3 regions of the Bacillus sp. JK74 genome follow, and region 3 is predicted to be linked to each of the others. Evidence: riboswitches for the same ligand, from Rfam matches in the RefSeq annotation. Region 3 holds a riboswitch; each other region holds the start of a gene.
What was found. Region 3 has a riboswitch for S-adenosylmethionine ahead of ACWJJ5_RS04000 (5-methyltetrahydropteroyltriglutamate--homocysteine S-methyltransferase). Riboswitches for the same ligand answer to the same signal wherever they lie in the genome.
Positions count from the first base shown of each region.

Region 1 (3,269 bases), on a different contig from region 3:
TATTTTTAGATTTAAAGCTTCATGATATCCCGACTACGGTCAATAAAGCGATGAAGCGGCTGGCCCGCCTCGGCGTTGATCTCGTCAATGTGCATGCGGCAGGGGGCGCACGCATGATGCGCGCGGCCCTTGAGGGGCTTGAAGAAGGCACGCCGGCAGGCAGAAAACGCCCGTCTTTAATCGCGGTGACTCAGCTGACCAGCACTTCAGAGCAGGTGGCGAAGGAAGAGCTTCTGCTGCAAAAGCCGCTGTTAGAAACGGTTGTGCACTACGGCAAAATGGCGGAAGAGTGCGGGCTGGACGGAGTGGTATGTTCGGTCCATGAAACAAAAGCCATTTATGAAGCGGTCCGGCCTTCATTTCTGACAGTCACGCCGGGCATCCGCACGGCCAGTGACGCAGCTGACGATCAAGTCCGGACGGCGACTCCGTCATTTGCGAAAGAAAACGGTTCGTCAGCCATCGTCGTGGGCCGCTCAATTACAAAAGCGGAAAACCCCGTTAAAGCATATGAAGCAATTAAACTGGAATGGGAGGGCGTTCGCCGATGAAACAGGCTATCGCAAAACATCTATTACACATTGAAGCTGTCTTTTTACGTCCGAATGAGCCGTTTACGTGGGCGAGCGGCATTTTATCACCGATCTATTGTGACAACCGTCTGACATTGTCGTATCCAAAAGTGAGAAATGATGTGGCGGACGGGCTCGGCAAACTGCTGAAGGAGCATTTCCCCGAGGCGGAGATGATCGCGGGCACTGCAACGGCGGGCATTCCGCATGCTGCGCTTCTCGCAGACCGTACAGGCGCGCCGATGTGCTACGTCAGAAGCAAACCGAAAGCGCACGGCAAAGGAAATCAAATAGAAGGCGCCATTAAGAAAGGACAAAAAACAGTCGTGATTGAAGACTTGATTTCTACCGGAGGCAGCGTGCTTGAAGCTGCGGCGGCCCTTCAAAGAGAGGGCGCGGAAGTCCTCGGCGTCATTTCCATTTTTACATACGGACTGCCGAAAGCAAAAGAAGCCTTTAAAAAAGCGGGTCTTCCTTATTACTCGTTAACAGATTATGACACGCTGATTGAAGTCGCGCTTGAAAACGGAACGATTCATTCAGCTGACATTGAAAAACTGAAATCATGGAAACTGAATCCCGAGTCAAAAGATTGGTTTAAAAAATAACGACAATAAAAACAGGCCTCAGGGCCTGTTTTATTATTCCTATCAAAAAACTCGGGTTGACTTCTGTTAGAATTGTGCTAAAATTTAGTACAAATCTAAAAAGCTTATCAAGAGCGGCTGAGGGACTGGACCGATGACGCCCGGCAACCTGCGTGTATTGCAAGGTGCCGCATCCAGAAAAATGCACAGCATTTTGAAGATAAGGGCTATACCGGGTCACTGTCTTTCATTCCGCTGGATTGAAAGTTTTTTATATAAAAAAAAGATTGAGGGATAAGACAACCGGCAGAGAACAACAGCTGTTTGATTGTCTCCGGGAGGAGGAAAGAAAAAATGCTAACGTATGACACATGGGAAGAGCCGGCGATTACATTTCCGGAAGACGATTCCTATAAAGGCGCGCTGTCCGTTTTAAAATGGGCATACGGCCACTACGGAGACCAGCTTGTTTACGCGTGCAGCTTCGGGATTGAGGGCATCGTCCTGATCGATTTAATTTCTAAAGTAAAGAAAGACGCGGAAATCGTGTTTCTCGATACGGGTCTTCACTTTAAAGAAACATATGAAACGATCGAAAAAGTGAAAGAACGTTACCCGGGGCTGAACATTATCCTGAAAAAGCCCAGCCTTACTCTTGAGGAACAGGCCGAGGCTCACGGAGATAAACTGTGGGAAAGAGAACCGAACCAGTGCTGCTACATCAGAAAAATTCTGCCGTTAAGAGAAGCACTCGCAGGGCATCCGGCATGGCTGTCCGGCCTTCGCCGGGATCAAGGGCCGAGCCGGGCGAATACGAATTTCCTGAATAAAGACGACAAGTTTCAATCGATTAAAGTATGCCCGCTGATCCATTGGACATGGAAAGACATCTGGAGATATACTTCCAAGCATGAGCTGGATTACAATATCCTCCATGATCAGGGGTATCCGAGCATCGGCTGTGAACCGTGCACTTCACCTGCGTTTACCGCGGAAGATTTGCGGAGCGGCAGATGGAACGGCATGGCGAAAACCGAATGCGGACTGCATGAATAAAGGAGCTGCCCGATGGAATTAGCCGCTATTTTATTCTGCCTGTTTTTTGCCATGAATATCGGAGCCAGCGGAGCCGCGGCATCAATGGGAGTCGCTTACGGGTCCGGCGCCGTTAAAAAGAAAACATATGCGCTGATCATCTGCGCGGCCGGAGTCCTGTCAGGGGCGGTTATCGGCGGCGGTGAAGTCGTTAAGACGATCAGTGGCGGAATCATTCCCGAACAAACCATTACGCTCACCATTGTCTGCATTATAATCGGAGCGGCGGCGCTATCGTTATTCACGGCGAATGTGCTCGGCATTCCGCTGTCGACGAGTGAGGTCACTGTCGGGGCGATTGTCGGTGTCGGCGTCGCGTACAAAGTATTGTTTTTACAGCATCTTTTGGTCATCGTGATTTTTTGGGTGCTCGTACCGTTCGTCGCGTTCTGTTTCACCTTTCTCGTATCGAAGGTATTCAGTTCTCTGAATATTCGAGTCATTTCGAAACGGAAACAGAAGATTTTAGGGATTGTGCTGCTTTTTGCGGGGTTTTGGGAAGCTTTTTCAGCCGGAATGAACAATGTCGCAAATGCGGTGGGCCCTTTGGTGGCTGCGGGCGTACTCAGCGTGTCAAAAGGAACGCTGTACGGAGGCATCTTTGTCGCTCTCGGCGCTCTGCTTTTAGGACGTAAAGTGCTTGAAACCAACGGGAAAAAGATTACGAGATTTTCAGCCGGAGAAGGCATACTGCTTTCAGGAACCGGCGCGGGGCTTGTCATTATCAGTTCCGTCTTCGGTCTGCCGGTCCCATTGGCGCAAGTCACATCATCATCAATTATCGGTATCGGAATGGCCAAAAACGGGCCGAACGTTTTTCATAAAGAAGTCGTGAAAACGATGCTCAAAGTTTGGGTCGTTTCGCCGTTTTTGTCACTGTCGATTTCGTATCTGCTTGTCTCCCTGCTGTTAAAAGGAGATTACTATTCCATCTTTATGATGGCCAGCGTGCTTTTGGCAGCTGGCGGAGCCGCCAGTCTGATGAAAGCCATCCGAAAAGAGAAACGCTCTGTCC
Region 1 covers NZ_JBSJQB010000002.1:396,820-400,088, reverse strand. Annotated here, with positions in the region: gene pyrF (orotidine-5'-phosphate decarboxylase) at 1-551, shown strand, start outside; gene pyrE (orotate phosphoribosyltransferase) at 548-1,180, shown strand; SAM riboswitch class I at 1,282-1,386, shown strand; gene ACWJJ5_RS06530 (phosphoadenylyl-sulfate reductase) at 1,514-2,215, shown strand; gene ACWJJ5_RS06525 (inorganic phosphate transporter) at 2,228-3,269, shown strand, end outside.
Region 1: linked by a shared signal. The riboswitch ahead of ACWJJ5_RS06530 (phosphoadenylyl-sulfate reductase) and the one ahead of ACWJJ5_RS04000 (5-methyltetrahydropteroyltriglutamate--homocysteine S-methyltransferase) in region 3 are both predicted to bind S-adenosylmethionine.

Region 2 (3,269 bases), 620 kb from region 3:
ACGAGCCATTCGGCAGCGTGGAATCCGTCAAAACCGTATCCGAACTGTACGCACCGATTAACGGAACGGTGACGGAAGTGAACGAAGACCTTGATGACAGTCCTGAATTCGTAAACGAGTCTCCGTATGAAAAAGCGTGGATGATCGTCGTGGAACCGGCTGATGCTGAAGAAATCGAAAACCTCATGACTTCTGAGCAATATGACGAAATGACACAGGAAGACTGATCGGATAGCAAAGGGGCCATTTGGACACTCTATCTGTAACGGGAGGTGTCTAAAATGGCTTTTGATAAACAAAAGGTCGATGTGACGGAGAACGTCACGGGCCGCTTTCAAAACGGCCGGTTTTCCTTGTTTCATGAAAATGAAGCCATCGGCGAGATGACAGGCATGGACCAGTACGAGCTCAAACAGGGCTTTTCATTTGAAAATCAAAAATTTTATAAAACAGCCGATGTCATAAACGGCAGCGATCCGAAATATGTCGATTGCGATTATGAGAATGGCTGGTGTTAACAGTTGGCGGTGAATTTCACTGCCTTCTTTTTCAATCTGACGCTAAAACAATCGGCAGGTGACGCGCTTATGTACAACGGAGATGAAAAGGTCATTATCGTAGAAGGAAAATCTGATAAAATCAAAGTCAGGGAAGTGCTCATCGAACCCGCGGAAATCGTCTGTACAAACGGGACGATCGGCCAAACCGAACTGGAAGATTTGGCGGACCGCCTGTTTGACAGAGACGTCTATATTTTAACGGACGCAGATGACTCCGGAGAAAAACTAAGAAAACAGCTGAAACGGGAGCTTCCCGAAGCGCGCCATATTTATATAGACAGAACATACAGGCAAGTCGAGTCGTGCCCGGGCCATCATCTCGCATCTGTGCTGATCAGAGCCGGCTTTGATGCTGACACTGTATTTTTGAAAAAGAACGACCTGAGGTGGTAATCATGAAAGAACTCCAAGAAAATGAACTCGAATCGATTCAGGATGACGTTTATCTCCTGTATTTGTACACCCCGTTTTGCGGCACATGCCAGCTGGCGTCCAAAATGCTTACTGTCGTCGAAGAAATGCTGCCCGGCGCCGCCTTCTATAAAAACAACGTGAATTATTCCCCCGCATTCGCCAAAGCCTATCAGATTGAAAGCGTTCCGTGCTTTTTGCTGTTTAAAGGCGGAGAGCTTGTTGAGAAAGGATACGCCTTCCGCTCCGTTTCCTATTTATATGAGCTGATTAAACAAAAAACATCGCAAACGTTCCCGATGTGACAATATTTACAGGAAAATGTCGTGCGGTTTATAAAGGGTTCTGTCCGTTAAAAAGAGAAAGTGTATGTATGGCCATTAAAACGGGAGGTTATACGAGTGGAGAAAATAGAAGTTTCAGAGAATGACGGACAGCATCTGTTTTTGAAACCGCTATTAAACGCCTCAACGCTGCTGATTACATTCCAAGGAGAAACAGAAGCCTTAACGGTCTCAATTAACGGACAGGGAGAAATGAGAAAAACGTCGGCTTCAAAGGAAAAATCTAATTTGACCTTTTACGGAAACCAGACGGAAATCATCCATCTCCTGCATGGTGATGTCTCTTTGCAAAAGCTTATCCAAAGCGGAAAACTCAAAGTGAAAGGATCATTCAGAGCCCTGCTGAAGCTGGAGGCCATCCTCTGGCTGACAAACGGATTTTTTCAGGCGATCAGTAAACGGCCGTAACTGCCAATCTACTATGTGACAATAGCTTCCAATATTTATTTTATTGACTTTTTATCATTCGCCGTGCTATTCTACAGTAAGAATTTCCGGACGAAAATACGATATGTTTTCTCTTATCAAGAGAGGTGGAGGGAAGTGCCCTATGAAGCCCGGCAACCATCAACAATGTTGAAATGGTGCCAATTCACTCGAAGCGGTCTGCTTTGAAAGATGAGAGAAAGGCCTTTTTCAATAAGCCTTTCTGCTCATTTTTGCAGAAAGGCTTTTCTTTTGCGGAGAAACCCGGAAGATTTCTTAGAATAGTGTAAGGCGGGTGATTGCTTTGATCCATCTTCAAAATGTTTCAAAAATTTACAAAGCGAAGCATGGGGATGTCAATGCTGTCCAAGATGTCACTCTTGATATCAAAAAGGGCGAAATATTTGGAATTATAGGATATAGCGGAGCTGGTAAAAGTTCCTTAATCCGTCTCCTGAACGGCCTTGAAAAGCCGACGTCGGGAACCGTGGAAGTCGCGGGGACGGAATTAAATAAAGTAAGCAGCCGCGGGCTGAGAAAAGCGCGCCAGGAAATCAGCATGATCTTCCAGCATTTTAACCTTTTGTGGTCGCGCACCGTCCGGGAGAATATTATGTTCCCGCTGGAAATCGCCGGCGTGAAAAAAAGCGAACGGGTCCGCCGCGCTGATGAATTGATTAAACTGGTCGGATTAGAGGGGAAAGAAAAATCTTATCCGTCGCAGCTGAGCGGCGGTCAAAAGCAGCGTGTCGGCATCGCCCGGGCGCTCGCCAATAATCCGAAAGTCCTTCTGTGCGATGAAGCGACATCAGCGCTCGATCCGCAGACGACCGATTCAATTTTGGATCTTTTATCCGATATAAATGACAGACTCGGTCTGACGATCGTGCTCATTACCCATGAAATGCACGTCATCCGAAAAATCTGCAACAGAGTCGCCGTCATGGAAAACGGGAAAGTCGTTGAAGAAGGCGAAGTACTCCAAGTTTTCAGAAACCCGCGCGAACCGATGACCAAGCGTTTCGTTCAGCAGGTGACAGAACCGGAAGAGACGAAAGAAACCATCCAGCATTTTCTGCAGGAAACAGCGACAGGGAAAACGATTCAGCTTTCATTTGTCGGGCAGGCCGCCGAGCAGCCCCTCATTACGGAAATGATCCGAAACTTTGATGTGGACGTCAATATTCTGCAGGGGAAAATTTCACAGACGAAGGACGGAGCCTACGGTTCTTTATTCATTCATATTGACGGTCAGGAAAAAGAAGTAGAAAACGTGATCCGGTTCATCAAAGACAAACAGGTAGAAGCAGAGGTGATCACAAATGTTTGAAAAATGGTTCCCGAACGTTGATATAACCGAGCTGTGGACGGCCACATACGAGACCCTTTATATGACGGTCATCGCTTTAGTTTTTTCATTTATCATCGGAGCGATTCTCGGTCTTCTGCTCTTTTTAACGGGCAAGGGAAGCTTATGGGAAAATAAAATCATTAACACCGTGATTGCGGCGGTCGTTAATATTTTCAG
Region 2 covers NZ_JBSJQB010000001.1:169,890-173,158, reverse strand. Annotated here, with positions in the region: gene gcvH (glycine cleavage system protein GcvH) at 1-227, shown strand, start outside; gene ACWJJ5_RS00910 (YusG family protein) at 282-518, shown strand; gene ACWJJ5_RS00905 (toprim domain-containing protein) at 588-953, shown strand; gene ACWJJ5_RS00900 (thioredoxin family protein) at 956-1,276, shown strand; gene ACWJJ5_RS00895 (SCP2 sterol-binding domain-containing protein) at 1,373-1,723, shown strand; SAM riboswitch class I at 1,834-1,940, shown strand; gene metN (methionine ABC transporter ATP-binding protein MetN) at 2,046-3,071, shown strand; gene ACWJJ5_RS00885 (methionine ABC transporter permease) at 3,064-3,269, shown strand, end outside.
Region 2: linked by a shared signal. The riboswitch ahead of metN (methionine ABC transporter ATP-binding protein MetN) and the one ahead of ACWJJ5_RS04000 (5-methyltetrahydropteroyltriglutamate--homocysteine S-methyltransferase) in region 3 are both predicted to bind S-adenosylmethionine.

Region 3 (3,269 bases):
CCCCTGCTTTGGTTTTTTTCTTTCACATGAAACCTTTCCTTCTTTCTTTCCGTATATAAGGTATGAAATGGAAAGAAGGAGTGAAGACTATGGCAAGAGGGACTGTAGCGAAAGAATTGAAAAAAACCTTAAAAGACCCGCGTGTTCTGGAGACGAAATCAAATCCTTTTAAAAAACTGCGGAAAATGTTCAAACGATTTTTTTAAGATAACATCTCGTTTTCGTTAAAAAAATAAAGAAAGCGCTGTCAACTCGCAGTCATCTGTTAGAAGCAGTTATTTTGCATATCATACGGTTTTTTAGGGTACTGAATAACACAAGGCAAACGAAAACACTTAAGTAGTTAATTAGACACTTACAAAAAATAGTGAAAAAGTTATATAAACGTTCATCATTCATCATCCGATACAATCTATAGAACCACAACAAGAGAAAAATTTCTTCAACCCATAGTCATTTTTACGGAAAATGACGTTATTTTTTAAAAAAGTGACAATTGTTTGAATACTTTTCGTTTGTTTTTTCGTACAATAATAATACCAAAACTTTTTTTGGGAGGTATGTAAAATGATGCTACTTATTTTCGCTGCTTTGACAGGGTATCTTGTTTTCTCTTTCAGTAAGGACAACCGCCGGAAAACGCCAAAGACAAGCCCGCTGGTGACAGCTGCCGACACGAATAACATCATTGATTTAAATGCGATCCGTCAAAAACGCCGGATGCCGCTATCATAAAAACGACAGCTGCCGCAAAATCGGCAGCCTTTTTTTATGCACCCGGCCGATATGAAACCTTCCGCCTCCTTTTTTCGTACAACATAAAAAAGGAGTTTTTTTATGTACCATTTTTACATCAAAGAGCGAATGTTTACGTTTAAGAATCGTTTTCAAGTGTTTCTTGAAAGCGGAAAAGAAGTCTACAATGTTGAAGGAAAGCTGTTTTCATTCGGTGATGAACTGAAGCTGACTGATTTGGACGGCCGCACGCTCGCCAGCGTCAATCAGAAACTGATGTCGCTCGTTCCCCGTTACGAGATTTCCGTCAGCGGCAAACCCGTCTGCCAAGTCATCAAGAAAGTCACGTTTTTCAAACCGAAATTTGAAATTTCCGGACTCGGCTGGGATCTTACCGGCGATGTGTGGGGCCGGAACTTTCAAGTGACAGACGGAAAATCAAACCGGATGACCGTCACCAAATCATGGATGAGCTGGGGCGATTCCTATCATTTGCAGATTGAAAAGGAAGAGGATATTGCTCTTTGTCTTGCGATCGCCATCGTGATAGATATGATTCTATTTGAGGGTGACAAATAAAAATATTTATCGAAATATATTGACAATATGAGAAAACATACTAAGATTAAGAGTATTACAGTTTATTCTGAAAAATAGCATATTTCCTTATCAAGAGAGGTGGAGGGACTGGCCCTATGATACCCGGCAACCGCTGTTCAGCAGAATGGTGCTAAATCCTGAAGATAAGGTTGAGATTTGCGGACGCAAGCTCTTCCCTATCCGAGGGAAGAGTTTTTTATATTTCATCAGGAAAGAAGGAATCGTTCATGTCACAGCAAAACACAGAACAACCATTGCATACTCTTCTAAGAAAAAACCCGCCGTTTCGCGCGGATCAGGTCGGAAGCCTGCTGCGGCCGGCGGCTGTGAAGCAAGCCCGCCTGCAAAGAGCGGCGGGTGAGATTTCGGCAGAACAGCTGCGCGAAATCGAAAACAGAGAAATCATCCGCAGCGTGGAAAAGCAGAAAGAAACCGGCCTCAATGTCGTGACTGACGGCGAATTCCGCCGTGCCTGGTGGCATTTTGATTTTCTCGAAAATTTAGACGGGGTTGAGGCATTTACGCCTGAAAGCGGCATTCAGTTTCACAACGTACAGACGAAAGCGCGCGGCATTAAAGTAACGGGAGATATTGATTTTTCTCAGCATCCGATGCTCGAAGATTATAAATTCCTGCACAGCATTGCCGGCGATGCTGTTCCGAAAATGACCATCCCAAGTCCGAATATGCTGTTTTTCCGCGGAAAATTGGAAAAAGCGGCCTACCAGAATGATTACAAACAATTTCAGCACGATGTGTCAAAAGCGTATAAAAAAGCGATTCAGGCTTTCTATGACGCCGGGTGCCGCTACCTTCAGCTTGATGACACCGCATGGGCCGTTTTCTTATCGGAAGCGGGGCTTCGTCAGATTGAAGATTTCGGCACAACGCCGGATGAGCTGCGCAAGCTGTTTGCCGCTTCCATTAATGACGCGATCAAGGACCGCCCTGACGATCTGAAGGTTACGATGCATATCTGCCGCGGCAACTTCCAATCCACATGGACGGCTGAAGGCGGCTATGATGCAGCGGCTGAAACGATTTTTGACGGGCTTGACCTTGACGGATTGTTCCTGGAATATGATGATTCCCGCTCCGGCGGCTTTGAACCGCTCCGCTATGTCAAACGCTCTGATCTTCAGCTTGTGCTTGGATTGATTACATCAAAACATGGCGAACTTGAAGACAAGGACGCGATTAAACGCCGGATTGAAGAAGCTTCACAATATGTCAGCCTGGATCAGCTTTGCCTCAGCCCGCAATGCGGATTCGCCTCCACTGAGGAAGGAAACCTGATCACAGAAGAACAGCAATGGGCGAAACTTCATCATGTCGTCAGCATTGCCGGTGAAGTCTGGAAATAAAAAAAAGACACGCGATCAGCGTGTCTTTTCTGTTTACAGAGGACCGGTTCCGATTAAAATATCGATATCTATCGTAATATCCGCCGCTTTTCGGCTGATAAACCGCCGGATGCTTTCATCAGTACATTTCCATGTTAAGGGCGTCATTTTCACAAGCCGCTCGAGGTCAGGCTGCAATAAGGTCTTCGTGTAACACAGCCGTTTGCGCTCAAAGGTTTGAAAGCCCGCTTGGAATCGTCCGGCCGCAGAATCGGCGGTGTCATTCCGCCGAGGACTGTCTCCGAAGAAGAATTCCCTTACTTCCTTCAAATAATCACGCCGCGGCACCGCTTTAATGACTGTGCCGCCCTTTCGTAAAAGCCTGCTGCATTCCTTGTAATTCCAAGGTGATAAAACAGACATCACGACATCAAAACAGCTGTCGGCAAACGGCGCATCCGCCACATCAGCGACGGCAAAAACAAAATGATCCCCGAAGGCCTTTGCGGCATGCAGCACACCTTCTTTCGAGAGATCAATGCCGATTCCCGTCACGGAAAAAGCGGGCTGAAGCCATTTGCATACGGCGGC
Region 3 covers NZ_JBSJQB010000001.1:790,239-793,507, forward strand. Annotated here, with positions in the region: gene ACWJJ5_RS03990 (hypothetical protein) at 568-735, shown strand; gene ACWJJ5_RS03995 (LURP-one-related/scramblase family protein) at 838-1,314, shown strand; SAM riboswitch class I at 1,399-1,485, shown strand; gene ACWJJ5_RS04000 (5-methyltetrahydropteroyltriglutamate--homocysteine S-methyltransferase) at 1,563-2,699, shown strand; gene ACWJJ5_RS04005 (methyltransferase domain-containing protein) at 2,733-3,269, opposite strand, start outside.